2 regions of the Paenibacillus sp. DCT19 genome follow, and region 2 is predicted to be linked to the other one. Evidence: predicted binding sites of a transcription regulator. Region 2 holds the regulator's gene; the other holds the start of a gene.

Region 1 (15,917 bases), 3.1 Mb from region 2:
CAGTTATCGGAGCAACTGTATTAAGTTGGATACCTGTTGTAGGAACTGCTACAGGAGCATTACTAGGCTCAATTGTAGGTGGAACTGTTGCTTACATGGCAGGTTCAACAATAGGTGAAAAGATATGTGAAGGTGCCCAAGGACTTAGGAGCAAGGCAATGGATTTGATGAAATCTGGTTATGAAACTGTTGGGCGAGCAGTGAATGGAATAAAAAGTTTTTTTAAATCATTAACTTAGAAGAGCAGAACATCATATTCTTTCATTTTGATATAGCTAAAAGCTATAACTAGTTATGGTTTTTAAGTATCTCTTCTAGCTGCCTCTATCGTGATATGATACTCGTATACAACGAGGGGGTTATTTACATGACTGATAAGTTCCAGATCGTAGGAAGTTTATTGCGGCCGGATGAGCTGCTAGAATATAAAACGCAAATTGAACATCGTGATGATATCCAGTATCCGTTCTATAACAATTTTGAGGGATATGCACAGTGTGAAACCAAAGCAATCGAGCAGGTGGTCAAGAAAGAAATTGAGCATAACCTGTCGATTATTACAGATGGTGAATTCTCCAAGTCCATGTGGCATCTGGATTTTGTGTGGGCTTTGGTGGAGTGGAGCGTTATATCGCGGATCATGGATACTTTTTCAGAGACGTGGACGGCACTTCAAAATATGAAACACGCAAAGACATTGGGCTCCGCATTACTGGCGAACTGAGCGCCAAGAATCACCATTTCATTCAACTGTTCAAACAGCTTCAAGACACGGCTGGTGATCAGCAAACGAAGCTCTGCGTACCGTCACCTTCCCATATCTTCGGTGAGCTGTCCTGGTCGGATAACATTGGTGGCACAGATGCGGTGTACCAGAACATTCAGGAGCTCAAAGCAGGGCTTGTAAAAGCCTATAAAGAATTCGTAACAGAATTCGCTGCGGCCGGCGGTAAAATCCTGCAATTCGATGATTGCTTGTGGGAGCTGTTTGCAGACGACAACCCGAACTCTCCGTTTACTGGTGAGCATATCAATCAAGAGGAAGTACAGGGTCTTGCTACGGAATTCATTGATATTAACAACACCGTGATCGACTTCGGTCATAGCCTTGGCTTGAAAATGTGGACCCATAACTGCCGCGGTAACTATGATTCCCGCAACATGGGCGGAGGATCATACGCAAAAATTGCGAATCTGTTCTTGAAGCAGTTGAAGTATGATCGCTTCTTCCTTGAGTGGGATGATGATCGTGCAGGTTCAATTGAAGCGTTGGAAGTATTCAAGGACAGACCTGAAACGGAAATTGTACTCGGTCTGTTGTCTTCCAAAACAAGCACACTGGATGATGAAGGTCGGGTACTTCGTCTGTTGGACGAGGCATCCAAGATCATTGACAAGGATCGTCTGTTGTTGTCTCACCAATGCGGGTTTGCATCCTGCGATGGTGGTAACGAACTAAGCGAATCCGAGCAATGGGCGAAGATTGATCAAGGTCAACGGATTGCCAAGCAATATTGGGGCAGCTAAGAACGTACGGAAAAAATAGCATTACTTCATGTCACAGTCGTAGTCTCCAGACTCCAATAGCGATACATGAAGTTCATAGAGATGGCTTGCAGAATCCAGCAGTGGATCGCGAGTCATCTCTATTTGGTATGCCGACTTCAACCTAATATCCTTCCACTGAATTCCTTCTTAAGACGGATGTTACGATCCATCGCTTGCAGGAGGTCGTTATTCTACCAAGATGTATGATGGAAATGAAGACAATAAAAGGGGATAGGTGCTTTATGTTCAGGCTCTAAGACTTTTATACGGCATATAACACGGGAGGAAATGTTTATGATGGGGACACTGATTGAATTTAAGCAGGTATCGAAAGCGTATCAGATTGGTGAAGTGCGGATCAAGGCACTGGACGGCGTGAATTTTACGATAGCCGAGGGTGAGCTTGTCGTTATTTTGGGAGCAAGTGGTGCGGGGAAAAGCACGATTCTGAACATCCTTGGCGGCATGGATACAGCTACGTCCGGTCAGGTGATCGTTGGCAATCAGGATATTACGAAATGGAGCGAAAAGAAACTAACTGCTCATCGCGGGGAGAATGTTGGTTTTGTATTTCAGTTTTATAATCTGATCCCAAATCTGAACGCATTGGAAAATGTAGAGTTTGCCACGGAAGTATGCCGGGATCATCTCGATGCGGAAGCTGTACTGACGCAGGTGGGACTGTCGCATCGTCTGCACAACTTTCCATCTCAGCTCTCTGGTGGGGAGCAGCAAAGGGTTGCTATTGCTAGAGCGCTCGCCAAGAATCCAATGCTTCTTCTATGTGATGAACCAACGGGAGCTTTGGACTACGTTACGGGCAAGGCTGTGTTGAAGCTGCTTCAAGATGTGAATCGGGATCACAAGACATGTGTTGTGCTAGTCACACATAATGCGGCCATCGCTCCAATCGCTGACAAGATCATTAAGGTTAAAAGTGGCGGCATCGAATCCATCACCATCAATGATAACAAACAAAGCATTGAAGGAATTGAATGGTGATGAAGAAATTAGTCGTGAAGCTGTTCAGGGATATGAAACAATCGGTGGTTCAATGTATTGCATTGGTGTTGGTCATCGCCGTAGGCGCTTTCTTCTATGCGGGATTAAGCAGCTACAGCCAGAAGCAACGTGAGTACTCCGAGGCTTATTTTGCAACATATAACTTAAGTGATCTGAATGTGTATTATGACCGTGTTACTGTAGAAGATATAGCACAATTAGCTAAAGTTGACGGAGTTAAACGTATGGAAGCACGTTATACGACAGATGCATTACAATACTTCAATGGCTACACAACAGCATTCACCATCCATTCACTGCCGTCCGACAATCAGATCAATAGGCCGATGATCATAGAGGGGCGTCATCCTTCCCAACAAGATGAGATCATTATTGATTCCCACTATGCAGAAGAACATTCGTATCAGGTTGGTGATTCGATTCGTTTGAACACGGATGGAAGAGAAGAGGCGTTTGAGATCAGTGGTCTGATTGAAAATGTAGAATATGTGAAGAAAAACGCTACGCAAGACCATAAAACCTATGCCATAGCCTATGTTTCCGAAGAAGCGATTTCGAAGATTGCAGGCGGTCTGTATTACAATGAGTTGCTCATTGATACCAAGGAAGGGCAAGAGGTGGATCTAGTAGCGCAGACCATGGAAGAACAATCCGCAGATCTTTCGTATCTAGGGCAAATAAGCAAAGAGCGGTCGTACGGATATGCCCAGATCCAGCAGACCATCTATAACAACGGCATGATGAGTAAAGTAATCCCGTTCATTCTCTTTTTGATCTCAGCAATCATTTTATTTCTAACCATGTCCAGAACAATCGACTCACAGCGTAGTCAGATCGGCATCATGAAGGCTCTGGGGATTAAGAATAGCTGGATGATGTTTCATTACATGGGGTATGCTCTGCTGGTTAGCTTGATTGGTTCTCTTGTAGGCTGCATCATAGCCCTCTACGTGTTTATCCCATTGGTCACAGCATCTAGCGCCAAGTCGTATTCATTGCCTGGCATTACATTTTCTCTCTCCCCATGGTCGATCCTACCGCCGCTACTGTTCTCTAGTAGCTTTGGGCTCTTGTCCGTCTATTGGAGTGGTAGAACGATACTTAACGAGCGTGCAGCTCATGCCATGCGTCCGAAGCCACCCCGCAACATGAAGAACCTGCTGATCGAACGAATTCCGGGGATGTGGAAACGAATCTCCTTCAGCCACAAAATCATTTTACGAAACCTATTTCTGAACAAAAAGAAGGCAGTGGCAAGCTCCATTGGAACAATGGTGAGCATGGTATTGCTGATCATAGCCGTAGGTACCCAAGCATCATTGCTGAAAATAGCCAACCAGATTGAAGATGTGTATACCTATGATCTGAGAGTAGATTACAAAATAGGTACTACGCTTGAGGCAATCGACCTGCCCTCAGGTATTCAAAGCCATCACTTCATTTCTAATCTGCCTGTAGAGTTAGTAGAGGGGAATGATAGAGAGAATGCCACAATGGTCGTGATGGAAAAAGAAAACAACCTCATTCATTTGTTTGATCAAGTGGATCAACCAATCGCTATGGGGATCATGGTGTGATTGTACCGAAATCCTATGCAGATCATTACAACATCGTAGAAGGCGACTTCATTCAACTACGCTTCACGCAGCCAGAGCTGCGGAATCAATCCATAACGATGGAGGTTACCCAGATTACGAATCAGTTTAATCACCCATCCTTCTATATCACGTCAACCTATTTGGAGAGCTTTAAGATCGATAACCGTCCAACCACGATGTTGATTAAAGCTAATGATGACACAGAGTTAGCAAGCATACGCCATTTTTTTGAACAGGATCAACGTGTGAACTCCCTTACGGATAAGGTGGGAATTCAGGAATCAGCCAGATATATTCTGAAACAGAATCAGTTTATGTTCGTGATGTTTCTCATTAGTGCGGTAATTCTCTCCTTGGGAGCCGTTTACACGATCTCATCTATTAACATTCATGAAAGGAACAGAGAGCTTGCTACGCTCAAGGTTTTGGGTTATCCCATAGGTAAAATCAACAGGCTTATTTTTAAGGAAAATATGATATTAACCGCCTTGGCAGCTATTGTTGCCATACCTCTAGGTATGTACTGTTTCACGCTTGTAATTAAGGCATTATCTAGTACCATCAACAAATCCCGGATCAAATAAATGTGACGGGATTGCTGATCTCCGTCCTGCTGGCGTTCTTGTTAACCATGCTGTCCAACCTGCTATTAATAAGGAACATTGCCAATATTCATATGACGGAGTCGCTAAAAAACGTAGAGTAGCAAATCGAATGGATGCTGGAAATAGAGTGGCAAAATAAATAGAAATTAGTATGATATGCACCCACCATAATCACAGTAGAAGACGCCAAAATCTCTACGATGATGAATGGTGGGATTTTTTTGCAAAACCTTTAGCTGGTGTTAAGCGTATTAATGATTATGACGATTTGAGAGATTTTGTATCCTGTGGGGTTAAACAGGAGATATCTCTGTAAGAATGCTCAGACGGTTACATGAGATGAAGGGAGAGCAGAACCAATGACACTTAATCCAACACCACTAAACCAAGAACAGCTCCTGAAGGAGCTAGACACACTAGGATATTCCAATAGGATGAAACAAATGGCGCTGCTCGCGCGTGTGCACCGAGAAGATAAAGGCTATTCGGCGTTACTAATAAGCTTGCTGGAGAGCGGCACCGCGTACGAGGCACATTTGGCACTGACTGGGGCTCAAGTTGCTAAGGATGAACAGGCTGTAGTGTTCGCCATGCAGCATCCTAAGGCAGGGGTCAGAGGTCGGGCGGCTAGATTGTTGCCAGAGCTCATCACCGATCCTGGATATGCCATTGAATCCGAGATCACAACAATGTCCTACCACTGCCGTCGCCATTTGTTGCAGAGCATTGTGAACATCGGTAGACCGGATTGGGCAGAGCGATTGTTGCCCGTTGTGCTTACCCGCTGGGAGCGCACGAGGCTGCGGTATTATTATCTGTATGTAGCGAGGAGACGGTTCGTAGCCGACTCTCCGACTTAGGTTATGCGGTACATAATTGGCGGAAGTTAACGAGACGTTTCCCGGATCTGGTTGCCGAATATCTGGAGAATGAGCTGCAGAAGGCTACGCATCGGGAAAAGGGATATGTATGGTGGAAGCTCTCTTCCGTTGTTGAGAAACTTAGTGTTACAAGACCTGCTATCGTTATAGATTGCGCCCTGAAGTATGGACCGAAGGACGAGATTCATCCTGTCCTTAAGCGGCATTTAGGTATGCTCATCCAGGCTAACCCTGAGGGTGTATTTGAACTGCTGACCAGAGAAGAGGCAAGAGGGTATCTTCTGAATCATGGGGTGCCCGCAGGTATTTTGAAAAAAAGAAAGTGGTTTACGACAGCCCACTGGACAACACTGGTCACCTTGCTTGCAGATCAACCCAGCATGTTGCCCAGGTGCTGGATGAACGCCCCATCATCTCGTCAAGCGATGTTTGACGCCGCATATCCAGAAGCTGAGCGCAAAACACGTGTATTTCCTACCTCGTTGTTAGATGTGTTGCCACATCAATTACGGGATAAGGAAGCTTCGCGTATGCTGGAGCTTCGGGAGATTCGCGATGATCAGTATCAGACGTTTGAAATTACAACAAGGCGTTTGATTGGACATACGAGAGCGGATCTAGAGGGATCAGTTCAAGTATCTAATGCGGATGAGCGTGCTCTAGCTTATAGGCGGTTGATTCAGAGCACAATTCTATCTCGGCGCGGTATGGACGATACACTTCATTTCTTGACCCGAATCAAAAACGACCAAGATCCGGTTCGATTTGCAGCTATATCAGAACTGTCGAATAGTCCCGCGCACATGTTCAAGGAGGAGCATATAGAGGATCTAACCGTGTTGATAGATAGTGTGGTTGAAGCACGAGATACCTCATATGGGACGAAGAACGTAACGGAAAGATTGGCTTTTGACTTACTGAGGGAGCATGCACTGGAGCCGGAGAGCAAGCTATTTAGATTCGCTTTGCGAACATTTGAGAGAATGGTTATGCGTGTGGGCAGTTTGTATTGTTCGCCAAAGATTGGGATAGCATACCCAGTCATGCACTTGAAATTTTTTTGATGAGATTTATTTTGCCACGGAAGCTAACAAACGTGAAAATGACCATGTAGTTCTGCGGATGGCAGATGCATTCGGTAAAGCTGTAGAGCGACTGCCGAAGCTCCAACACTTGTTAGAGCAATTGGTCAAAACTCAAAAGTCTCCTGCACAGGCTGTGCGGCACTGGCTAGCTCCTTATAAAACGCGAGATGAGAGAGTCAGAGAGCTGCTCGACAGAGATCCGTCCTTCATTACATTCTATGAGTATTCAACCATCTGCATTTGAAACGACAAGAGTGGCTAGACCCGTTTATCTCAGGAAAAGTTATTAAAGGAAAACATCTATCAGGCAAAACGATCTATCTTGTGCCAGCCTATAATGGATTTTATCGTTGGCTGCCACGTCAGCAAAAAGCCCTTGCTACCTTGTTTGAACGAGTCGCATTAGATGCCAAACGCAGCTTCCATGAGCGTGCATCGGCGATGAGAATTCTTGCGAGTATGCCCGACTATGCTTCGGATCAACTGGAAGTCCTGTTGCAGGATAAGGAAGTACACGTCGTTGAAGCAGCGCTTCATGCGTTTTCGTTATGGGAAGAGCCGGAGAAGGCACTCCCTATTTTGTTAGACAACCTAGAGGGAGACCGGGCACGTGTTGCGATGTATTCGATTCCTAGATGTGCACGCAGGGTAAGTCCTGTGTTGTTAACGTCCATTCTCTCAGAGCTGCTAGATCGGGAGAAACTGAAAGTTACGGTTAGAAAAGAAGCGATTCGACTTCTGGGCGCTTATAAAACGAGTGATAGCATGTCTCTGCTCGTTCGAGAATACGAGAAACCGAATACGCACAAAGACGTGATTATTGCTATAGGTCATGCGGCAAGGCAATGTCTTGACGATGAACGGAGCTGGGCGATGATGAGCACAATGGCTTCGTCCCCACAGCGGGACATCGCACGGAGCCTACTGAACCAGCAACCAGGGGATCTTCCTGTGGAGGCGCGTCCTCGATATCTGCAATGGATTACAGAGATTGCAGATCATACGGATTCGACTGTTGCAAAAGAAGCTTTTCGGGCAATGACCCGGTGGGTGAACGGAACGAAGAGGTTATTGCGACCTGCGCGAGCAGAGCACTCGGTAATCTGCAGGATAGCTCACGTTGGGGAGCAGCGCTTGATACACTAGTTGCAACTTGTCATGATGGCCAAACGAATGAACAGGTTATCGCCGTTTGCAGACAATTAGCTGATGCTGAAACGACCGCTGATTGGAATGCCGGAACCGAGCGTGATCTGCCACACTGGCAGCGTTTGCTCGCCTTAATTGATAAACTTGCCTCATTGCCTCGCCCTGTTAGGCGGTTACTTGTTCCTTTATATGAAGGCTTAATTGAATGTCTCCAGTCTCAAGATACGATGAAACCTTCTGTGATCAAGTTGCAACTAGCTATGACGGATTGGAGCAATACTGACGGAGCAGTCGCTAGTTTGAATACTGTTATTGCGATGGTGGATGGACAGCCTTATTTGTTGGACTATGCATACCATCAGGTTGCACGAGTCGTCAATGACAGCAAAGGTTACTGGAAACCGGAGGGGCTGCTTGAACTCGTGGATCGGTTGAATGCTCAGCCGCAGCTCGCTTCCTCATATATTGGTCTTTCGCTGTTGAAGATTGCCGGAAAGGCTTTATTATGGAACGAGGCTTCTGCCGATCGGTTAAGAGCTTATCGGAATCATGAACATGAGATCATCCGCATGATGGCATTAAATTTGTGGACTGTTGTTGAATAAAAACACGATCTGAATTCGCTAGTGTTTATAACTTCAGTTCGAAGTTACGTGAATATAGATAATCAAAGACCGGTCTTTACCTCCATACGGCGGTGAGTCCGGTTTTTTTTGATTTATTTTCATACAAGTGAGCAGGCGATCTAGGACAAATACATAATTGTGATTCATCTCACTTTCATGCTATTCCAGCTACTTTAAAATTAATGGAATGTGTATGAGGAGGAGAATGGATGATGAAATCTCAAATGATGCCTCAGATAAAACCGCGAGATTATGCTAAATATCCGTTCATTGTGATCTGGGAGGTCACACGAGCATGTGCTCTGAAATGTCTTCATTGCCGCGCGGAAGCCCAGTATAGAGCAGACCCAAGGCAGCTGACAACAGAGCAGGGGAAAAAATTGATCGATGACATTGCGGCAATGGAAGAGCAGCCGTTATTTGTGTTTACGGGTGGTGATCCGTTAATGCGAACGGATTTATTTGAGTTAGCAGAGTATGCCATCAAGGAGAAGCAGCTTCCTGTCTCCATGACACCAAGTGCTACACCCAAGGTGACGCGTGCTGCAATAACGAAAGCGAAAGAAGTGGGTTTATCCCGCTGGGCATTCAGCCTGGACGGTTCGACAGCGGAGATCCATGACCATTTTCGCGGAACGAAGGGTTCTTACGATATGACGATGAAGGGCATCCAGTATCTGCAAGAGGCTCACATTCCCATTCAAGTGAACACCACCGTTTCCCGATACAACCTGCATGATTTGCAGGCGATTAGCCGCAAGGTGAAGGAGATGGGCGTGGTTCTGTGGAGTTTATTTTTCCTGATCCCGACAGGGAGAGCCCAAGAGAAGGATATGATTAGCCCAGAAGAGCATGAAGAGGTCATGAAGTGGATGGTGCGCATTGCGCAAGAGATGCCATACGGGGTGAAATCGACGGAGGCACCGCACTATCGGCGGGTGATGATGCAGGGTAGCGGGGTAGCGGGATCCGAGCGTAGCTCTATGAAACGTGTGGATATGCTGGGACGTGCACCTCAAAGTGTGAATGATGGTGATGGTTTTGTATTTATCAGTCACACCGGCGATGTGTATCCTAGTGGATTTCTGCCTGTTGTGTGCGGCAATGTGAAGGAGCAAGCGCTCATTGATGTGTACAGGAATTCTCCAGTAATGCAGACGTTGCGAGACAAGTCGCAATTACAGGGCAAATGTGGTGTCTGTGAATTCAAAACGATGTGTGGTGGATCAAGGGCAAGAGCGTATGCGCTTACGGGAGACTATATGGCGAGTGATTCTGCATGTGCCTATATTCCGTCTGCGTTGCGACAAAGATATTAATGGTGGGAAGTGTGAAATGGATAAACAACGCAGGAAGCAAATCGTTATTGCTGGAGGCGGAATTACGGGACTGAGTACGGCTTATTATGTAGAGCAGTTGTGCAGGGCGCACGCAATTGAAGCAGAGATCGTGTTGGTGGAGAAAAGTGATCGATTCGGCGGACATGTGCATACCGGGAAAAGGGATGGATTTGTCATTGAACGGGGGCCGGACTCGTTTCTTGCTCGCAAAACATCAATTATTGAACTTATGCAGGAGCTGGGCATCGGCGATGACATCGTTGGCACAAGATCTGGGATATCCCACAGTTACATTGCCTATCGGAATCGGCTGCATCCCATCCCGGATGGCTTTATGCTTGGCGTACCGACAAAGTGGAAACCGTTCATTACAACGAAGCTGTTAACTGTGCGGGGGAAGGTGCGAGCTGCTGCTGATCTGGTTTTGCCAAAAAGGTCAAGTGCAACAGATGAGTCTCTTGGTCAACTGCTTCGTAGACGACTCGGAGATGAGGTGCTGGAACAGATTGCCGAGCCATTGCTGGCTGGGATCTATGCAGGGAATGCAGATGCTCTAAGTGTGCAGGCTACCTTTCCGATGCTGCAAGAAACGGAACAAAAGCATCGGAGCCTTATTGTAGGTATGCTTGGTGTACGGAAGAGCAGGGCTCCGAAGCAATCTACCCAATCGAGCCAGAAGGCAATTAAAACTACAAGTGAAACTGGAAGTGGTAATGGTAGTGGTAGTACAAGTACGGTGAAGAAAAGCATGTTTCTAAGTGCCCGTGGAGGGTTGGAAGAGGTCGTAACTCATCTCGAAAAGTCGTTATCCTCCAGTATTAATATGATGAAGAATACAGAAATATCAGGTGTCACACATGAAGGGGAGCGTTATGTTGTTCACTTGCATAATGGAACGAAGCTTCATGCAGATGCGATGGTAATCGCTACTCCTGCCCATGTAGCAGCTAGGTTATTGCCAGACCCATCTATATCCGAGTTACTGCAAACCATTCCCTACGCATCCGTGATGAATGTTGTACTTGCTTATCGCGAGCAGGATGTCGGTATCTCTTTGGATGCATCGGGCTTCGTCGTTCCTCGTAAAGAAGGACGTACGGTAACCGCCTGCACCTGGACGTCTTCCAAATGGGCACATACGGCTCCAGAGGGTCACATTCTGTTAAGAGCTTATGTGGGCAAATACGGGCAGGAGAATGATGATCAGCTCTCAGATGAGAAGCTGGTGCACCATGTACGCCGTGAACTGGAAGAGATGATGGGCATATCTGCCGAGCCGATCTTTACGGAAGTAAACCGACTTCCCGATGCAATGCCACAATATAAGGTGGGACATCTGGAGCGTATGCAGGAGCTGGACGATGCTTTGGCAACGGTTATGCCAGGTGTGTACCTTGGCGGTGGGGATACCGTGGGATCGGAGTTCCGGATTGTATATCCCAAGGTAAGGCTATGGCGAATAAGTTGTTAAGTCATATACTAGGTAAATAAAAACAATTATTAGCTCGTAGATTATGTATTACTATTTTTCGAGGTGCATATTTCCGATTTGAAGAAAAACCAGTTTACGCGAATAGCCGCTACTCATAGGAGATGCGGCTATTCGCGTAAACTGCATGTTTATAAGATAATCGCTCAAGGGGGCATTACTTTCTTATAGTCACACAATGATCTGTAGTTGCAATCATGTTTATTTTAGTAACTGCAGGATAGACTGTGGGCTCTGTTGAGCTTGGGCTAGCATGGCCTGAGTAGCTTGGGTTAAGATATTGGCCTTTGTTAACTCCAACAATTCCTTGCCCATATCTGCGTCACGGATACGAGACTCTGCAGAGGTTAAATTCGTAGAGGCGTTTGTCGTATTATTTAGTGTGTGTTGCAATCGATTTTGTAAAGCTCCGTACACCCCGCGATAGTTTGAAACTTTTTCAATTGCTCCGTCTGTCTGAGCCAAAGCCTGGTCAGGTATGACTGGAGGTAATACCCCGATGTTGTTACTGCCTAATTGTACTGTATTGACATTAAATAATGGAATATCAATAGAATGACCTTGATTCGGACCAGTTTGCATGACTAGTCTTTTAGGAGAAAAATCTGTATCTTGTATGTCGGTAACCACTGTTGTTTCAATGTGTTGAGTTATTTCTGTTTCTGTAGTGGACTCATAAACATCAAAGTTTAGAGAGAATGGTCCATATTTAAACCCTAATGTTACCGTTGAACCACTAGGTATGGTCAGATCCCAATCAAAATTAAGCTGTGGTTGCGCTCCAGCCGGATTGTTGATTGTCAATTCCGATGGGGATGCAAATCCTAACGAATCGTCAAAAATAACGCTAGCATTAGCATCAGATCCTACCATGTTAAATGTACTTCCTGATGGAGATACAATAGTGGTGTTGCCAGTGAGTAATGGATTACCGTTGGCATCACTTATGACAGAGCCTGATGGTGGATCCAATACATTTTTTAGTGTGAAATTTGCATCTGCTGCATCCCTGTTATTAATTTCGTATCTAATCTCCATAGAGTTATCGGGTAACACCGTTCTGAACCGGGTTATAGATAAACTTGTACCAGGAAACCACATGTGTTCTCGTGCAGGCACAGTACCTGGCGTAGTGCGAGATGTATATTCAAGCGCTCGCGTAGTTCCGTTAAGCTCTACAGTTTCAAACATTGCACCATAAATACTACCCAAATCTTTGGGGCCAAAACTGGTTTTGTTCATTCCAGAAGAATACCAGTAGGCTGGCTCGCTATATTGTGGATCGTTTAACAGTGTTAAAGCTTCATAGATTGAAGTGTTAGTATCAGTTTTCGTTGTTGTATGGGTTTCGACTGTGTACTCATTATAGCCGTTTCTAGAATCGGCTAAGATAATAGGAGTAATATTACTTGTAATGGAATGCGTGTTGCTCGTTACTGAGGTATCGGAACTACTAACTAAATGCCTGGGTTCTTCAGGTGTACCTATCGGTTTATAACTAATCGTTTTATGTATGGTTGAAACTGGGGGTGGATCGTTGATGGAATCTACAGTATTGTTACTTGGACGAGTGGCTATGATGTCATAATCATCTCTTGCTAATAAATTGATGGTATTAAACTCTGTTTTGCTGGCGATGCTATCGATTTCTTTTGTAAGTTGACGTATTTCTTCATCGATCTTCTGTCGATCCTGATCCGTATTGGTATCGTTTAAACCTTGAATAATTAGTTCTCTTTGTCTTTGTAAAATGTTTGTTATTTCGTTTAAGCCGCCTTCTGCTGTTTGGATCAGCGAAGTGGCGTCCTGAATATTTCTAGATGCTTGCTCCAATCCTCTAATTTGTCCTCTCATTTTCTCAGATATAGCCAGTCCGGCAGCATCGTCAGAGGCTTTATTAATTCTCAATCCAGAAGATAGTTTCTCTAATTTATTCGAACTTGTCTTTGAGTGCTCCTGTAGCTTTTTCAACGAATTGTTAGCTACCAAGTTGTGTGTAATGATCATATTCTTCATACCTCATTTTGATGGATACTTTTCTCTATTTTACCATAGCGGATTATTGCAGGTCTATTATTTACATTTTTGTACTGAAAGTGGGGGAGATATGGACATAACAACTGAGGGTTGAAGTTTAGGTTTGGAATGATATATTTAGGGCAGTTAGATGAAACTTTTTGTAGGGATTAGATGACATATAAAAAAATATTTTGAATAGGGAGGGAAACTTAATGAATCTAGAAGAAGTGATGCAGGAGCTTGAAGCCTTGGGTAAGGAACGGACGAAAAAAATATATATGTCCAATGGCGCGCACGAGCCGCTTTTTGGTGTTGCTACTGGTGCGATGAAGCCGATGTCCCGCAAGATTAAGAAAGACCAGGAACTTGCTGACCAACTCTATGCTACGGGCAATTACGATGCAATGTATTTTGCTGGCGTTATTGCCGACCCCAAAGCCATGACTGCAGCAGATTTTGAGCGTTGGATGGAAACAGCTTATTTCTACATGATCTCTGATTATATCGTAGCGGTCACACTCGCGGAAACAGATATTGCTCAAGAGGTTGCCGATGCTTGGATCGCGAGTGGGGATGAGCTGAAGATGTCAGCAGGCTGGAGCTGTTACTGTTGGTTGCTCGGAAGCCGGAAGGATGGTGAGTTCTCCTCAGATAAGCTAGAAGCAATGCTGGACCAGGTAAAAGATACAATTCATGATTCGCCGGAACGAACAAAATTTTCTATGAATAACTTCATATATACTGTAGCGACATCTTATCAACCTCTGCATGATCAGGCAGTGGAGACAGCTAAGCTGGTTGGCCCTGTTGAAGTGAATAAGGACAAGCCTAAGAGCAAGCTAATACAAGCTTCTGAGAACATCCAGAAGGCCGTGGATCAAGGGCGGATAGGTTTTAAGCGCAAGTATGTAAGGTGTTAGTACGAGATTGGACGAAGAAAACCGCTACCTATGTGAACTGCACCCCAATTGTTAGACACAATTGGAGGTGCAGTTCATTTAAGGAGCGGTTTTCTTATTCTACTTGGTGCACACAATGATTACGCATACTATCACAATTTCTTCATTCTAAGGATAGGGTCTTGATCATGAAAAGCAATACAAACTGCGAGTGAACTTGCACCAGGTAGTGATTGATATGCTTTGGCATAAGATACAACGGTTCTAGCGATTAAGTATATCGTTGAACCGAGAGCTGTCTCATTACCATCAAATCCTTCTAACGCATAAATGTCAGCAAACGCTTCTAAAGAAGGGCCTTCCAGATCCTCAAGCCAATCACTAGCCCAATCATCATCATGATCCTCGAGTGTACTGTATTGCTCACAAATATAAAAAGCGCTATCCCAGTTGTTATCTAAATCATATTCAAAGTAGATTGCTTTGGCCGATTGTTGCTGAGCCAATGTAATAGATTGGTGGAGGCCAGATTTAAGGCCATTCACATACTCATTTAAGTTCACTTGCTTAATTGCAAGGGATCGATCCACTCCAGCTAACCTGGAACAAATACGAAAATACTTTTCTTCAATTTCTTCAAGGTGCTTACTACTTAAATCTACCTGTAGTTCATCTAAATACTGGAACATGTCCATCCTGCTACCTCCAATGTTACTAAGGTTGAGTATAGGCTGATCTATTTGTGGTTACATGAGTTTATCTTCACTTGAAGGAACTAGTTACCACTATTAATGGCTTTGTAGAGGAGTTCTTCGTAAGCCTTCACACTATCGCTATCTACGGTTTCTACCCCTGTAAACACATTCTTAGTGTTGTGATAGAAGGCAAGAGCGAAGTCTCTTACGACAGAAACATCGTGATGTTCTAATACAATGGCTTGAAATAAATTGTTTAACATGTATTCTGCATTCGAGCCGTCTTTGAGATATTGAAAATTAATAAACTCCTGAAGGACATGGTACTTAAACTCTTCGAGTTCATCTGTTGTAGGCTTGTACTCCCGTGCAAGCTTTTCGGTAGCTTCCGCTTTGGCTGTAGGTGAAAGGTCGCTCTCAGCCAATTCATTTACTTTTGATCTCCAATCTACCGATGCTTGTTCTGTTTGCTCAGTCTGTTCCGGCTGTTCGACGGCACTGGTCGTAGATACTTCCTCTTTTGCCACATCCGTATTTTCTGCTTCAGTTGCTGTTGCGCTTTCTATACCTTCTGTACTTTCAGTACTTGCTGGTGCAGTCTCTCCTGCCTTTGTTGTTGCATTGCACGCACTCAACACGGAAACTACAATAAAAGCTGATAAAACGAGTACTAATTTCTTCACAATATTTCCTCCATTGGTATGTAATCTTAATAAGTCTACCAGATGATATGTGAAGTTTCTACGTTCATTGGGTTCATTACAAGATGTGTAGGCATAAAAAAAGGATCATTTACGCCGATGCGGATGTTCATATCATTTGGTGATAATAAGGTGAAATACCACAGATTGATTCTCATTCATCCGCTTCATTATATGATATAATTTTTCACTGAGCGTGCAAAAATGGAGAGCAAGCACAGTTATATATAGCTACTTCATACCTGCGCCCCGATCGCAA
Region 2 (15,917 bases):
ATGTTCTGCATGAGCTTAGCAGCGACCCGGATATCCATGTGCCAATTATGGCTCATCCAGCCCTTGCAGGCGCGGTATATCCATCTCCGCATTACGGTATCTCCGCTTCCGTCTTGCTTGGCCAACTGATGCGACTGGCGGGTGCAGACATCGTCTTATTCCCATCTCCATATGGCTCCGTAACGATGCCAAAAGAAGAAAACATGGCGATTACTGAACAGTTGCTCTCGACAGAGCTTCCTGTGCGTGCAAGCATGCCTGTTCCTTCAGCAGGAATTCATCCTGGCCTTGTACCGCTGATTCTGCGGGATTTCGGTACCGATGTGATCGTAAATGCTGGCGGAGGCATTCATGGACACCCTATGGGCACTGAGGCTGGCGGACGTGCATTCTTGCAGGCAATCGAGGCATCGCAGCGTTCGATTCCTCTGGCACAACATGCATTGGAGCATCCAGAACTCAAAAGTGCATTGGATCTATGGGGTGGCGAACGATGAGAAATGATAAACAAACCGTCATTTTCTGTGATTTTGATGGAACCATTACGCTTTCGGACAATATCGTTGCTATTATGAAACAGTTCAACCCTCCTGGTATTGAGGCTATTATGAAAGATACGGTTGAACAAAAAATAACGTTGCGTGAAGGCGTTGGGGCAATGTTCGCCCTCTTACCCTCTTCGCAAAAAAATGAGATTGTGGAATTTGTGCTCGGACAAGCCGGTATTCGTGAAGGCTTCAGCGAATTTCTTGATTTTGTTCGCCGCGAAGGCATTGAATTCAATGTAACTAGCGGAGGTATGGACTTTTTTATCGAACCTTTGCTGGCACCATTCGATATCCCGCAAGATCATGTGTATTGTAACGGAGCAGATTTTACGGGTGAAACCATTCGAATCGAGTGGCCGCATCCTTGCCAGCCTCCTTGCGAGAATGGCTGTGGGATGTGCAAAACTACGGTCATCCGTACCTTCCCCGCAGAGCAATATAATCGAATTTTGATTGGCGATAGCCTTACTGATTTTGAAGGTGCCAAAATTGCCGATCTGGTCTATTCCCGTTCTATTTTAACGGATAAATGTATTGAACTTGGTGTCGATCATGTGCCATTCACAACCTTTTACGATATCATCGAAGATATGAAACAGAAGCAAACACAAGGAGTGCTGTAAAGATGGGGTTTGAGAAAATTACTTTGGAACATAAACGTCAAGTTCTCGAAGAACTAGCCGATGTTAAAGCACTGTTTGCCAGCCGCAACTGGTTCCCTGGTACAAGTGGAAACTTGTCGATGCGTGTTGGTGATTTTGATCCGGAACAGTTTTATTTTGCAGTAACAGCTTCCGGCAAAGATAAATCTCTGCGCACGCCAGAAGACTTCCTGTTTGTGGACAAACACGGTAAAGCGATTGAAACAACAAACCTGAAGCCTAGTGCAGAAACGCTAATCCACTGCGAAATCTACCGCTTAACAGGTTGCGGGGCGGTATTCCACGTACATACCGTGTTTAACAATCTAATTAGCGAGTTCTTCGGAGATGCTGGCCAAGTGCCAGTCCAAGGAATCGAATTGATCAAAGCATTCAACATCTGGGAAGAAAATGCGGAAATTCGTGTACCGATTCTGCCTAACTTTGCTGATATTCCTTCAATTGCTGAGTTGGTTCCTGGTGTGCTTGATGCCAAAGTACCAGGTATCTTGCTACGTAATCACGGTATTTATGCTTGGGGTAAGGATGCTTTTGAAGCCAAAAGACATCTGGAGGCCTTCGAATTTTTGTTCGAAGTGATGTATCGTCAGCTATTGCTTAAAGGAGCTACATCGTAGGTATTAATAGAGTTCAAGACGATATAGCACCGAATCAAATCAGATAAGTACTCAAAAACATAAAACACGCCGATGTTCCAATGAGGAACTATGGCGTGTTTTTGATTTAGGATCGATCTTCACGATCTTTGAACAAGAATAGACTGTCCAGTTCATCGTCTGGATTTTTGCTATTGCCACTTTTGATCGGACGTTGCTTCCCAAAAAGCAGCTTTAATCCTCCAACAATAAGCAATAGCGAGACAATCATCGTGTTCAGATAGGATCGAATTTCGTACGTCAAGAATATGTTGGGGAACATCTCACTGAGTTGTGGAATAACAAGGCGAATCGCTAAGTAGTATAAACCCAGTGCTGCAATTCCGAATCCAATCAGACGTTGATGACGCGCCCAATCCTTCAAGATAGGTTGATCCTCCAATGGTTCCCGCCCGTACCGGCTTGAGCATTGAAGACCGTCAAAGAAGCTATAGAACCAGATGAGTGGAATCATAAACAAAAATACAGATAAACGAAGTAAGTCTAGGATGTAGATACTACCAAGGAACAAAAACATGAGCTGCATGCCTCTTTTTTGTAAACCCAAGTAGAGATGCCCCGCGCCAGGAAACGCCGACAACAGCGTTGCTAGCATTCTGCTACGTCTTCCATTTACTCTCCCCATTTCCAACTCTTCAAACAACGTGCGGTCTTCTAATACTTCACCTGCTTGCTTGCGATGAATATGCTGTACCGCATCAAACATGCAGTATACCCAAATGACCGGTAGAATGAGCAGGAACATCAAGAAATTCTCTTCGTTTGTAATCGATGCTACAAAAACCATCATTGCAAAGGAGCCAAAGAAAGCAATTAAGAAAGATAGCCCCCGATGCAACAACCCCATATGAAGATGTCCAAGCCCTGGAATAAATGAAAGAAGGATTGTGAAGAATCGCTCACCCTCGGTGCCTTTGCGGTACATGGGACTGCCGTATGCCCCTTCAGGTCGATCATATCCTTCATAGGCGTGCTCTGCATGACCCTCGTTCGGCTCAAGCGAATCTACACTACGTTCATGATACGAGTCACTCACTCGTCCATAAGGTGCCCTATATCCTTTATATTGTTCTTCTCGATAGCTTGTCGAACTCAATAGCACAATAATCATATCAAGCATGCTTATCCCCAGAAGAATACGGATGCCAGAGCACCAATGATCACCATATCATGTTCCGATAATACCATTCCCAACATGAAGAAACCGACAAGTGTTCCAAAAAAGAGTAGCGGGTAGACTACTGCCCGAATAGGTTTTCTCCAGTATAGGAACCCAAGCCCAGGGATCAAATTCAGTAAAAATGCGAGTAATTTATTGCGATCTGATTGCACAAACGTCATCCTTTCTTTTCAGGCAATTCGAGCTAATTTATGGTTTCGGTTTGAAGTTATCCAGCCACGACGTGGCTGCCTCCGTCCATTTCTCCGTAAATGATCCGCCATGCTCACCATCCTGCAGATGATAAGGAGCTACCTTGTCAAACACTCCGGAGGAGAGGAAAATTAACGTCAGGCAGGCTGCCACAGCGTAATGAAACACTTTATGTTCAACCCAGCGGTATCGATGTGAACGTGATAGTGGCCGGACATTGGACGGTTGCATTTGATTAATCTGATGCATGATCGAATCGGCAAAGCCCGTTGGATCATTCAAGGAAGGCAATTCTCCATGAACATCGAGAGCTTCTACATAATTGTGCATTTCGTCTGGGTTCTCCATAAGTGCTTGTTCCATAAACAGCGACTGGCTGGGAGGTATTCGACCTTCTATATAATCGGACCATTCCTGAACGGTATATACACCTGATTTATTCACGCCACTCATCCTCCTTCCAATGATTTCGAATCCACTGCCGAGCACGATATAATCGGGATTCTACTGTTTTCACAGCTACTTGGGCATCGTGGGCAATTTGCTCATAGTTTTTCTCTTTTAAATAATATGCCGTGATAATATCACGATGCTGAGCAGGCAGCTGGTTAATTCGCGCTCGTAGAGCTTCCTTACGTTCTTCCCGAATAAGCCTTGTAAGGACATCTTCTTCTCGTCCTGGTATGTGGTGAATTCTCTCTTCTCCACCGAGATCTTCAATGCTTCGTCTGCCGAGCTTACGCTTGGCATCGATTGCTTTGTGAAATGCAATGCGGGTTAGCCATGTTTTGAAGCCTTCGGATCGGTAATCAGGGAGAGATTTGTACATTTGTATGAACGCTTCCTGAGCTGCATCCTGAGCTTCTTGATCGTTTCGTAATACCGAGTAAGCCACGTGATATACATGCTGGCTATACTTGTCGATCAACAAGCGAACCTGAGATGTGTCTCCTTCACGGATTCGTTCAATTATGCGCGCTTCATCAATAACTCTCCCCTCCTCTCCACTACATTAGACGACAGAGTTTCACTCTGCCCCTGCATATTATTTCATTTTTTTAATAACACGGTTGCCTTTCGCCTGAAAAGCGGATTTTCATCCTGAATCATATCACATGAAAAAGACAGGCACAGAATAACCTCTGGCCTGTCTGATTGTCTGAATAGAAATACTTCTACACCTTAAATTAACGACCACCACTGCGAAAACGTTGCGTATACGCTTTGGCGTCCTGAACCGTCTTCACTCGATTACGGCTCCATTCAAGCAAGATTCGATCAATGTATCGGAAATGTACTTTGCCTGCAAATACAGCCTCTTTCAGCGCCATCAGAATTAATTCTTCTTGATACCGATCCTGATCCAACCAACTGGAGATCGTTTCACATTCCATGGGTGAAAGCGGACGTCCGAATTCTTTTTCGAAGATGGAAAACATATTACGCTCTTCCTCTTCTATTTGAACACTGTTCGAATTCGAACGTGAGTTATGTTCCATCCGTTGTTTCTGGGCAATGGCAACATCCTCAGCTACACAAGATGCTAATCGTGCAAACAGCCCGTGCAAGTCATAGCGTTCGTACTGAATATCCCGTTCCTCATCCCGGTGTTCATCAATGGCAACATATCCATCTCTCATCAAGCGCTGCAGCATTCTGGCAATGCCTTCAGGGGCAAGTCCCATTCGACCAGCGAGCTCTTCCAACGTAGGAAACTCATTGAACTCTGCCTGTTGAAACCCCAGGAGTTGAATGAGCAAGAGAACCTCTGCATCGGCTAGTCCCAACTGATGATAATAGCGTAATAACGCATAAGGAAGCTGCGCTGTTCCTGATGTCATCCCATAAGCTGCCCCATTGATCCATGCTTTGGAGCCGGTGTCTTCCATAGACTCGCGGTTAAACATTAAGGATACAAACGATAGAGCATACGTGGGAATGCAATCGTTTCACGTACATGATCCAGTCCACAGATCCAAGCTACCGTCCGCTCCAATCCCAGACCGAAACCAGAGTGAGGTACCGATCCGTATTTACGCAAATCCAAGTACCATTGATATGCTTCATCTGAAAGCTGGTGCTCATCAAAGCGCTGTTTCATCAGTTCTGGATCATCAATCCGTTGCGAACCTCCGATGATCTCTCCGTAACCTTCTGGCGCAATCATATCTGCACAGAGGACAACTTCAGGGCGATTCGGGTCAGGTTTCATGTAGAATGCTTTGATACCTGCTGGGTAGTGTGTGATAAAGACCGGTGTATCATACTTTTCAGCAATTGCTGTTTCGTGTGGAGCACCAAAGTCTTCTCCCCAAGGGATATCGAAGCCTTGTCCATTCAGGAACTCAATTGCCTCATCATACGTGATGCGTGGGAATGGTGCGACAATGCCTTCGAGTTTGCTGACATCGCGTCCAATCGATTCAAGCTCTGCACGGCAGTTCTTCACCACGGATTGTACAACGTGAGCAATAAACTTCTCTTGTACTCGCAAGCTCTCTTCATGATCTACAAACGCCATTTCCGGCTCGATCATCCAGAATTCAATCAAGTGACGACGAGTCTTGGATTTCTCTGCGCGGAACGTTGGGCCGAAGGAATACACCTTGCCAAGCGCCATCGCTGCTGCTTCCATGTACAACTGTCCACTTTGTGTCAGATATGCATCTTCGTCAAAATACTTAATGTGGAACAGATTCGTAGTACCTTCTGCAGAGGATGGTGTCAGAATTGGTGGATCAACCTGTGTGAATCCGTTACCATCAAAAAACTGCTGAACAGCGCGGATAATCTCTGCACGAATCACCATAACAGCACGTTGTTTAGTCGAACGTAGCCATAGATGACGATGATCCATCAAGAAGTCAACACCGTGCTCTTTCGGCGTAATAGGATAGTTCTCCGTGAGATGAATAATTTCAACATTGGTAACGGTCATCTCATAGCCGGAATTGCTGCGAGGCTCTTCACGAATGATACCTGTAACATATAGCGAACTCTCTTGGGTAAGACTCTTCGCTGCATTCCAGATGTCTTCGCTAACTTCACTTTTTACGACAACCCCTTGAATATATCCGGTTCCATCACGCAGTTGCAAAAATTGAATTTTGCCGCTGGAACGTTTGTTGTTAATCCAGGCGCCGATCTTTACGGTTTCGCCTACATGTTCATTCACGTTACGAATTACACACTCCGTGCTCATGCCCATATCTCTCCCTTATTAGCTGAATTTGAAAATGCAGCGGGCAGGCTTAGGCCTGTCCCCTGCACTCCCTTGTCATGCTATATTCACTTTACAATTAGATTACTGAGAATTCAATACGATTCGGTGCGTATCTCTTGCAATTACCAATTCTTCGTTCGTTGGCACAACAAGAACATCGACTTTGGAATTGCTCGTTGTGATGCGGCGTGGTTCGCCAGAACGGATAGCATTCAAAGCTTCGTCCAGTTCAACACCCAGGTACGTGAGCTGCTCACATACTTTTTGGCGCAGAACAACGGAGTTCTCACCTACACCTGCTGTAAAGACGATTACGTCTACACCGTTCATTGCTGCTGCATATGAACCAATGTATTTACGCAGACGGTATTCGTACATCTCGAAAGCCAGTGTGGAGTTAGCATCGCCATTCTCCATACCTTCTGTAATCTCCCGCATGTCGCTGCTGATTCCGGAGATCGCCAGCAAGCCACTGTGCTTGTTCAACATGGAGTTTACTTCGCTTACGCTCAGTTCTTCCTTGTTCATTACGTAAGGTACAATCGCTGGATCGAGGTCACCACTACGTGTTCCCATCATCAATCCTTCGAGCGGAGTCATACCCATGGACGTATCTACAGAAAGACCACCTTTAACTGCTGTTACACTACCACCGTTACCTACGTGACAAGTGATAATTTTCAGATCTTCCAACGGACGATCCAGATATTCTGCTGCTGCTTTACTTACATAATCATGGGAAGTACCGTGCGCTCCGTAGCGACGAACTTTGTATTTTTTGTAAAGTACACGCGGAATGGCATACAGATAAGCTTTCTCAGGCATCGTTTGATGGAATGCTGTATCAAAGACCATAACTTGAGGAACGCCCGGCATATTCAATTCAGCCGCACGAATACCCATCATTGCTGCTGGATTATGAAGCGGCGCGAGGTCGAACAAACGGCGAATCTCAGCTTTGGCTGCATCATCAACTAATGCGGATTCTTTAAATGCTTCACCACCATGAACAACGCGGTGTCCAACTGCTTGAATTTCATTTACGGAACCCAAGACTCCATTTTCTTTGTCTGTCAGCATATCGATAACTTTACGAATTGCAGTAGTATGCTCCAGAATTTCGCTAACTTCCGTCACGTCTTCGCGACCAGTTGGCTTGTGTGTAAGAATGGATGAGTCCATTCCGATCCGCTCTACAAGACCTTTTGCGAGTACGGACTCGTCTGTCATATTATACAATTGATATTTAAGCGAGGAGCTCCCCGCGTTGATTACTAATACTTTCACAGTCTGTCACCATCCTTGTCGTACTTGAAGAATCCTTCGCCCGCTTTGACACCCAAGTGTCCTGCACGTACCATTTTCTTCAGGACAGTCGAAGGACGATATTTCAATTCCCCGAATTCACGGAACATTCTTTCGAGTGCTGCTTCAACGGAATCAAGTCCGAAACGGTCAGCCATCTCAAGTGGACCATGTTGGAAGTTGTATCCAATACGCATTGCGTCATCGATGTCCTCAGCAGAAGCAACACCTTCTTGCAATACATGAAGTGCTTCATTGATCAGAAGGCAGATCAAACGGGATGTAACGAATCCTGGGGATTCATAAATCATAACGCCTTTTTTATCAACCACTTCTTCAACAAAACGTCTAGTCTCATCAAATGTGGAATCAGACGTCTTCAAGCCACGAATAATTTCAACAAGATCAACCCGGGATACCGGGTGAATAAAGTGCATACCAATAACACGCTCTGGGTACTTGGTCGAGCTTGCAAGCTCGGTCAAACTCAGCGTGGATGTATTACTTGCAAGAATAACATTACTTGGGCAAACTTGATCCAGTTGACTAAACACTGCTTTTTTAGCTTCCAGATCTTCCGAAATCGTCTCAATGACCATATCGCAAGAACCCAGCTCCGCCAAATGCGCAACTTTGTTAATACGGGAGAGGATCAGTTTCTTCTCTGCCTTTGTAATTGCCCATTTCTCTAGTTGTTTATCCAAGTTGGTCTCAATCATGTTGTAAGCATGATCAAGCTTCTCCGTTGTATGCTCCACTAGAAGCACATCAAGTCCTTTGGCTGCGAGCATTTGGGAAATACCTTGCCCCATCGTACCGCCGCCGACAACTCCTATTTTTTTAAAAAACATGGTTCTGTTCCATCCTTTCGGTTCTCTATTTCTCTATTGTACCCTGTTCGCCGAAAATTACAAATTTCGACCCAACATATAATAATATCTTAGCACGACTGAAATGTAAAAAAAAATAACCGACATAAATAAATTATGCCGGTAAAAGGGCGCTGTCACGAAATTGACAACGAAATTGCTCCCCAGATAACACTTCTTCTCTCATCAAGGTATCGAGAGAATTGTCGAAAATTGTCCGTTGCTCTTCAAGCAATCGTTTCGTCTGGTTCATAAGCTCCTGCAAAATGACTTTATTCTCTCTCATCAACTCTTCGGTAGTCACCATATCCATATTTACAATACCGAGTGATGTCAGGCCGGAAGCCATCATGGTCTGTACAACATTTGTCGCCTGTTCAAAGTCATTGCGCGATCCCGTACTACGACCACCGTAATACATTTCCTCTGCAGCCGCACCACCAAGGGCAATCATAATCTGCTCTTCCAAGAAACGTTTGGTATATAAATACTGTTCTTGTTGTGGATTGTGACGTACATAACCAAGAGCCTGTCCACGGGGACTGAGCGCCACCTGACTAACACTACCCGGACGAACTAACTCCGCCATAATGGCATGTCCCAATTCGTGAATAGCTACCCGTTTCTTTTCTTCAACAGTGGACTCACGATCGGTCTTCTCACCCATCATAACCTTGTCAATTGCCATCGACAGATGACGCTGTTCGATACTCGACAATCCATCTCTCATCGCGTAAATCGCAGCTTCATTCATCACACTTTCAAGTTGTGCTCCAGAGAACCCATAAGACTCTTCAGCCGTCTTCTCAAGGCTCACATCCGTCGTGAGAGGCTTATTGACCGCGTGCAGTTCCAAGATGTGCTTTCTACCTTTCTTATCAGGCATATCCACCTGAATATGACGGTCAAAACGTCCCGGACGAGTCAATGCACTGTCTAACATTTCTTTACGGTTTGTTGCAGCAATCACTAAGATTCGAGGTGTTTCCGATGAATAGATTCCGTCCATTTCAGTCAGAAGCTGGTTCAACGTTTGGTCGTACTCACGTTGTTGTCCACCTTCACGCTTACCACCAATGACATCAATCTCGTCGATAAAAATAATGGCATTTTCTTTATTTTCTTTCGTTGCACGTGTTCTTGCATCACGGAACAAATCACGAATTCTACCCGCACCGACGCCGACATACATTTCCACAAATTCACTACCTGATGCAGCGACAAACACGGAATCTGTATAGTGAGCGGCAGCTTTGGCCATTAAGGTTTTACCTGTTCCCGGAGGCCCTGTGAGCAAGATACCTTTCAGCGGGCGAATCCCGAATTTTTGAATTTCTTCATGCCGGATAAGGAAATCGAGCGCTTCTCGTAGTTCTTGCTTGGCACTATCCTGACCACCAATTTCTTCAAATGTCAGCTTGGATGGCCCTTTTTTCTTCCGTTTACGCTCCTGACCTGCTCCAACGGTAATACCACCACGCATCTGCATCATGAACAGCAATCCACCGACCAACAATACAGCAAACAAAATTGGGATGATATTTACACCCACAAAAGCAAGAAAGATAATTAGCACTGGAACAAATCCAATTACAACTTCTTTAGTCCACTTAGGCATTTGGCCACACTCCTATCTGTCCTGGCACACGTGGTAGAATAATAAACTTGCTTGCGTCTCCATCTCGGAGACTGACGTATACGTTGTTATCATCCATAGCGGTATTTACTTTAATTCCATTGGTAGCCATCTTAGATAGCGTTGGTGTGATCTCGGTATATTGTTTGTTTTCCATCGCTTGAGCCACGGTAAACATTGCATCGCCCCACCAGTTTTCCAAAGCCTCGTTAGAGTGATCGATGACATCGAGTTTAAGAGCGCGATTGCCAATAAGGGTCTGTCCTTCTTTGTGAATATATTGAACTAATCTCCCCAAATCAACGTCTGGCTCAAGATCAAGTTTCATTTGTACGCTATTGCGGTTAATAGTTAACTGAACATCATTGACTCCATCATACTGGGTAATCATTTTTTCGATCGGATTCTGCATGGCCACTTGGCGATACACAAACCAACCTCCAAACAACAGGACGGCAGAAATGACGACAGTTAAAGCAATCGGTAATACTTTTAGCTTCAAATGAGTTTCCCTCCCAAATTTGGCCTATACTATAGCCTGTAGGCGTCAATAAATTTGCAACCAAAGTCCTGTGTCGTAATTAAACAGGATTTATTTGTTTTGTTTATTCATCATGTAATGTTGAATACATATCTGAGTATATCACATCGTATATACAATTTCGAAGGCTAAAATATGAATAAATTATTAATTTTAACTATTCAAATCCAATAGAATGACAAAAACACCAAAGAACCGGTGCAGTATAATACCATCCGCCGGAACATTGGTGTTTTATTGTATGATACGATTTAAAATCTCTACTCATAACTTTAGAGTAATATGCTCTCCTACTATGGCTTAGCTATTTGGTAATGTGTAGACTAAATCTACCTGTTCCCCATTGCTAAACCGATAGAAACGATAATAATTGTGGGTAGCATCATTATAATATACTTGCCATACATAGATTCCGTTTACGACACCAGGCATAATGCGCTTAATTTCTCCACCTGGTACCTCCGAGCTAAATCGATTGCGAATCTGGGTTTCAGACATGCCATTCTGAATCAGTTCACTGTGAACTGCATCAGAGCCTGTTACCGGCTTGTTTGTATTATCAAATTTCACCCATACAAGAACATCCTGGTTGTCCTTATTTTTACCTACAAAGGTCCAATAGATGTTGTCAGCGTCCTCTTTACCGCCCCAGACATACTTCCGAATGTCCTGAGTGAACGTAATGTCTTGCTGCTGTGCAGCTTCAATAGCCATAGCTTCTTCATTGCGCTGATCCTGAGTGACATAGACATAATAACGTTGAAGTCCAAACAGGAGCAGAACCAGAACCAGCAACGATATCCAGATCCACTTCTTTTTTCTCTTCAAAAGCCGAACTTCCTTTCCTCTAAGACGCTGCATGATTAACGAGCAAGCAGACCATCAAATGCCGATTGAGATTCACGCAAGATGCGCTCTTCGTCCATCGTGAGACATTCGCCATGTTTAACTACCTGTTTACCATCCACCCACACATGCTCCACGTCTTTTGCTGAAGCCGAATAAATGGCATGGGAGATTAGATCTGTATGCGGATAGAAATGAGCCTGTTCAATGTTGAGGGCGATAAAATCGGCCTTCATCCCTACTTCTAATAGACCCGTGTCATCTAAGAAAATAGACTTAGCGCCGTAAGCTGTCCCTAACAAAAGAGCTTCTCCAGCGGGTACAGCGGTTGGATCACCCGATACTCCTTTATGAATAAGTGCTGCCAGTCTCATCTCTTCAAACATATCCAGGTTGTTGTTGCTTGCAGGGCCATCCGTTCCCAAGGATACCATCACACCGGCTTTTAGAAGATCCGGTACACGAGCGACACCCGAAGCAAGCTTCAAGTTACTACCCGGATTATGGGAGACTGCAACATGATTTCGAGCCAAAATTTCAATTTCCTCGTCATTCAAATGTACGGCATGAGCTACGAGGGAAGGACGGGAGAAGAATCCCAGTTTCTCCAGATGAGCTACAGGACGAAGTCCATAATCCGTTACATTTTGCTCCACTTCTCGGATCGTTTCTGACATGTGTGTATGCAGAGGCAGATTCAAGTCGTGTGCAACTTGTACAAGCTTCTCTATGTAATCTGGCGGACAAGTGTACGGAGCGTGTGGGGAGATTACCGTGGTGATGCGGCCATCCGCTTGTCCATGCCATTCACGGGCAAATGCAGCCGACTCTTCCAACTTACGCATCTGCTCTTCTTCTGAACACAGGCCAATAACACCACGAGCTAGGGAAGCACGAATCCCGGATTGTTCTACCACTTTAGCCACTTGATCCATATGATCATACATATCGAGGAAAGCCGTCGTTCCGCCTTTGAGCATTTCTAATACGGACAGGGATGATCCCCAGTACACATCTTCAGCTGTCATTTTCGCTTCCATAGGCCACATTTTTTCTTGCAGCCATACTTGCAGAGCTAGATCATCGCCGTGCCCTCTAAGCAAAGACATTGCTGCATGACCATGCGTATTGATCAGACCCGGTAGGAAAAGAAGTCCTTTTCCATCCACTTTAGGCAGGTTCTCGTCCCCTTCCGGCAACGTCTCACCAATATGCACAATCTTATCATTTTCCACAACCATATAGCCTTGAACGACTTTCCAGTCCAAACCACTGTTTACGGCAAATTTGCCGTTATGAATAACCCATTTATTTGTTGTCATCTTCCTCGTCGTCCTTTCCATTCTCCAGGTAATAAGCTAGGCTGAGCAGATCCGTCGTAAAATCAGCATGATGAATGCGAATATGCGGCGGCGTTTTCAAAATCGTTGGTGCAAAATTAAGTATAGCCTCGATACCCGATTCAACCAGTTGATCAGCTACATTTTGAGCTTCTGTATCTGGAACTGTAATGATGCCGATTCGAATATTATCCTTTTGGACAGAATCTGATAATTCATTCATCGGTTGCACTTTCAGGCTATTAATCTGAGTACCGATTTTGGGTTCGTATGCATCAAACACGGCAACGATCTTCATGTTGTCTTTTAAGTAAGCATTGTAATTGGACAAGGCGTGCCCAAGGTTACCCGCACCCACCAATGCCACGTTGATTTGCTGATCAATCTTCAGAATATGGCGAATCTTCTCGATTAAGTAGGAAACGTCGTAACCAATGCCTTTGCGACCAAAATCACCAAAGTAGGCTAGATCCTTCCGAATCTGAGCTGGATTAAGATCCAAGCGCAGTCCTAGTTCTTGAGAAGAAACCGTAGTAACCTCGCGTTGACTCAATTCACTCAAATAGCGCAAGTAAACTGGCAAACGCCGCACTACCGCTTCTGATATTTTATCTGATTTCATTCGTTTACTCCCCTTTACCAATGTGACCCTGTAAATAGATTAAATAGGAGGCATCCTCGTATCCATACATGACGGTTTACCTGGACAGGATGCCTCAATGATATACATGATGATAGCGGTAACCTTTGTTCCTCAATGATTGAATCTAATAAATTTTACAACTAATTGCATTCATGGTGCAATGCTTGTGCGTATAGCACTGCTTCCGAAGCTTATTCAGTAGGTTGGTCTAACCACTCACGAATTCGTGGAACCATCTGTTCGGTGAGCATATGCTCCATTTTGGGACCTGGTAATGAATATAAGAAATACTTACCATAATACGCTTCAATGACTCGTGTATCGTATACAATGACGATGCCTCTGTCCTTCGCTGTGCGTACAAGTCTTCCGAACCCCTGCTTGAAACGAATAACAGCCTGTGGCACAGATAATTTCATAAATGGATTTTTCTTTTGTTGTTGCAACAGCTCGCTTTTCGCTTCCAGAAGTGGATGATTCGGCGGCTGGAACGGCAATCTAACAATAGCTAGACAGGTGAGTGCATCCCCTGGAATATCTACACCTTCCCAGAAACTGCTCGTACCCAAAAGCACAGTTGCCTTCGCGTCTTGGAAGCGGCGTGTGAGCTTCGAACGACTACCACTATCCACCCCTTGACCGAGCAGCGAGATATCGTTGCCAGCCAAGGCCTCCTTCAGCGGATCATACACTTGTCTCAACATCCGATACGACGTGAAGAGTACCATCATCCGTCCACGCGTCGCAATGGCAGTTTCAGCTAGTGAATGCACCAACATATCAACAAAGTGTGCATCCCTACGCTGCCTTTTACACTTGGGAAATCACGCGGAATGACAAGCAATGCCTGATCCCGATAACGGAACGGGGACGGCAGCAAGGACGTAAGCAGGCGGTTATGGTCTGCTGCTTCCTGCAGTCCTAATTGCTCAATCATAAATTGGAATGACTTATCTACAGAAAGGGTAGCTGAAGTCAGAACGACGCTTTTCTTTTTGTCAAAAAATAATTCCTTCAGTTGTGCGCTGACATCTACAGGAACCGCATAGAGCTGTAGCGATTTACTTCGGAATTGCCCACTTGCTTCCATCCAATAGACGGTGTTGGCATCATCCATTCGCATGAAGAAGCGTAGATTTTCTTTGAGTAAGGCCAGATCTTTCAGAAGACCTGTAATATCCGTAATCAAGCTATCGGCTTGATAGTCATCTTGTTCTTCCTTGATCTCAAGTAACAGCTTATCGCCCTTGCGAATTAAGTCACCTAACGTTACGTATATTTGATTTTCATCCTCTTGTAGCGCCTTCCACTTATCTGGCTTCATTGACGGCTTCAATCGAAGAGAGAATTGGCTCGTCTCCCCTGGAGAAGCATCAGTGCGCTCAGGAAGAAGATTAAATAAAGACTCGCTCAATCTGTCCCACATGTCCTTGACTTCAACCGCAAGCGGGAACATCTGATCGATAGCTGAGCCCCATTGTACTGATTTTTCATGGCTTGATAGCTGGGAGCGAAGCATAGGTAATTGGCCATTACGGCTATCTTTAAACAGACGTGTGAGCGTATGAACCATCGTGAAATATTTCATATGCAAGCCTAAATGTTTGCCTGCTACATCCTCCAGATGATGAGCCTCATCAATAACAAGACTTTCATACGCAGGAAGAAGTTGATGACTTGCTTTCACATCGGTAAACAATTTGGAGTGATTTGTGATTACAATATCTGACAATCCTGCTTCATGCTTCGCCCGGTGATAGAAACATTTGCGGAACCAAGGACAAGATCGTCCAAGACAGGACTCAGATTCGCTCTGCACCGTCTCCCAGAAGTCCCCACCACGCGCACTCAGGTTCAATTCCTCATCGTCACCTGTCTCTGTCTGTGCAAGCCAAACAATCATCTGTGCTGCAGTGAAATAGTCCTCTTTGGGTGTAGCAAATTCACGTTTGTTGATTTTGTGCTCGAATTTGCGCAGGCACAAATAATGCCCCCGCCCTTTAAATACAGCGGCTTTGAACGGAAACGGCACAACTTCAGTAAGCATCGGTATATCTCGTTCTCTGAGCTGTTCCTGTAGGTTAATGGTATGTGTGCTTACCATTACTTTCTGTTCTTGCTTCACACTTTCATAAATGGCTGGCAGCAGATAACCCAGAGACTTCCCTGTCCCTGTACCTGCTTCAATAAGCAGATGCTTCTCTTCATCAAGAGCCTGCCTCACACTACTGAACATTTGAGTCTGTGCTTCACGTTCCTCATAATGATCTAACGTA

What was found. The regulator Rex, encoded in region 2, represses fermentation and respiration genes when NADH is low (regulators of the CRP and FNR family bind a similar motif). The targets are predictions, from matches to a motif close to TTGTGAAATATTTCACAA.
Region 1: the regulator Rex is predicted to act here: its motif matches at 8,652-8,669, upstream of DMB88_RS04250 (TIGR04053 family radical SAM/SPASM domain-containing protein).

Annotation. Positions count from the first base shown of each region.
Region 1 is NZ_CP029639.1:950,834-966,750, forward strand. It holds gene DMB88_RS04225 (hypothetical protein) at 1-239, shown strand, start outside; partial or broken gene DMB88_RS04230 (cobalamin-independent methionine synthase II family protein) at 368-1,527, shown strand; gene DMB88_RS04235 (ABC transporter ATP-binding protein) at 1,846-2,550, shown strand; partial or broken gene DMB88_RS04240 (ABC transporter permease) at 2,550-4,875, shown strand; gene DMB88_RS30740 (hypothetical protein) at 5,134-5,634, shown strand; gene DMB88_RS30745 (hypothetical protein) at 5,523-6,719, shown strand; gene DMB88_RS30750 (hypothetical protein) at 6,778-6,984, shown strand; gene DMB88_RS30755 (HEAT repeat domain-containing protein) at 6,981-7,886, shown strand; gene DMB88_RS30760 (hypothetical protein) at 7,787-8,494, shown strand; gene DMB88_RS04250 (TIGR04053 family radical SAM/SPASM domain-containing protein) at 8,740-9,834, shown strand; gene hemG (protoporphyrinogen oxidase) at 9,851-11,326, shown strand; gene DMB88_RS31920 (flagellin) at 11,546-13,351, opposite strand; gene DMB88_RS04265 (DNA alkylation repair protein) at 13,576-14,283, shown strand; gene DMB88_RS04270 (hypothetical protein) at 14,415-14,957, opposite strand; gene DMB88_RS04275 (hypothetical protein) at 15,038-15,640, opposite strand.
Region 2 is NZ_CP029639.1:4,063,751-4,079,667, forward strand. It holds gene DMB88_RS18315 (2,3-diketo-5-methylthiopentyl-1-phosphate enolase) at 1-497, shown strand, start outside; gene DMB88_RS18320 (2-hydroxy-3-keto-5-methylthiopentenyl-1-phosphate phosphatase) at 494-1,171, shown strand; gene DMB88_RS18325 (methylthioribulose 1-phosphate dehydratase) at 1,174-1,827, shown strand; gene DMB88_RS18330 (multi-tm2 domain protein) at 1,934-2,986, opposite strand; gene DMB88_RS31430 (DUF6677 family protein) at 2,989-3,198, opposite strand; gene DMB88_RS18335 (hypothetical protein) at 3,236-3,682, opposite strand; gene DMB88_RS18340 (RNA polymerase sigma factor) at 3,675-4,169, opposite strand; gene DMB88_RS18345 (DnaD domain-containing protein) at 4,426-5,127, opposite strand; gene asnS (asparagine--tRNA ligase) at 5,145-6,440, opposite strand; gene DMB88_RS18355 (acetate kinase) at 6,543-7,748, opposite strand; gene DMB88_RS18360 (3-hydroxyacyl-CoA dehydrogenase family protein) at 7,745-8,617, opposite strand; gene DMB88_RS18365 (AAA family ATPase) at 8,751-10,253, opposite strand; gene DMB88_RS18370 (hypothetical protein) at 10,246-10,773, opposite strand; gene DMB88_RS18375 (hypothetical protein) at 11,113-11,640, opposite strand; gene DMB88_RS18380 (amidohydrolase) at 11,676-12,980, opposite strand; gene DMB88_RS18385 (redox-sensing transcriptional repressor Rex) at 12,967-13,620, opposite strand; partial or broken gene dinG (ATP-dependent DNA helicase DinG) at 13,833-15,917, opposite strand, start outside.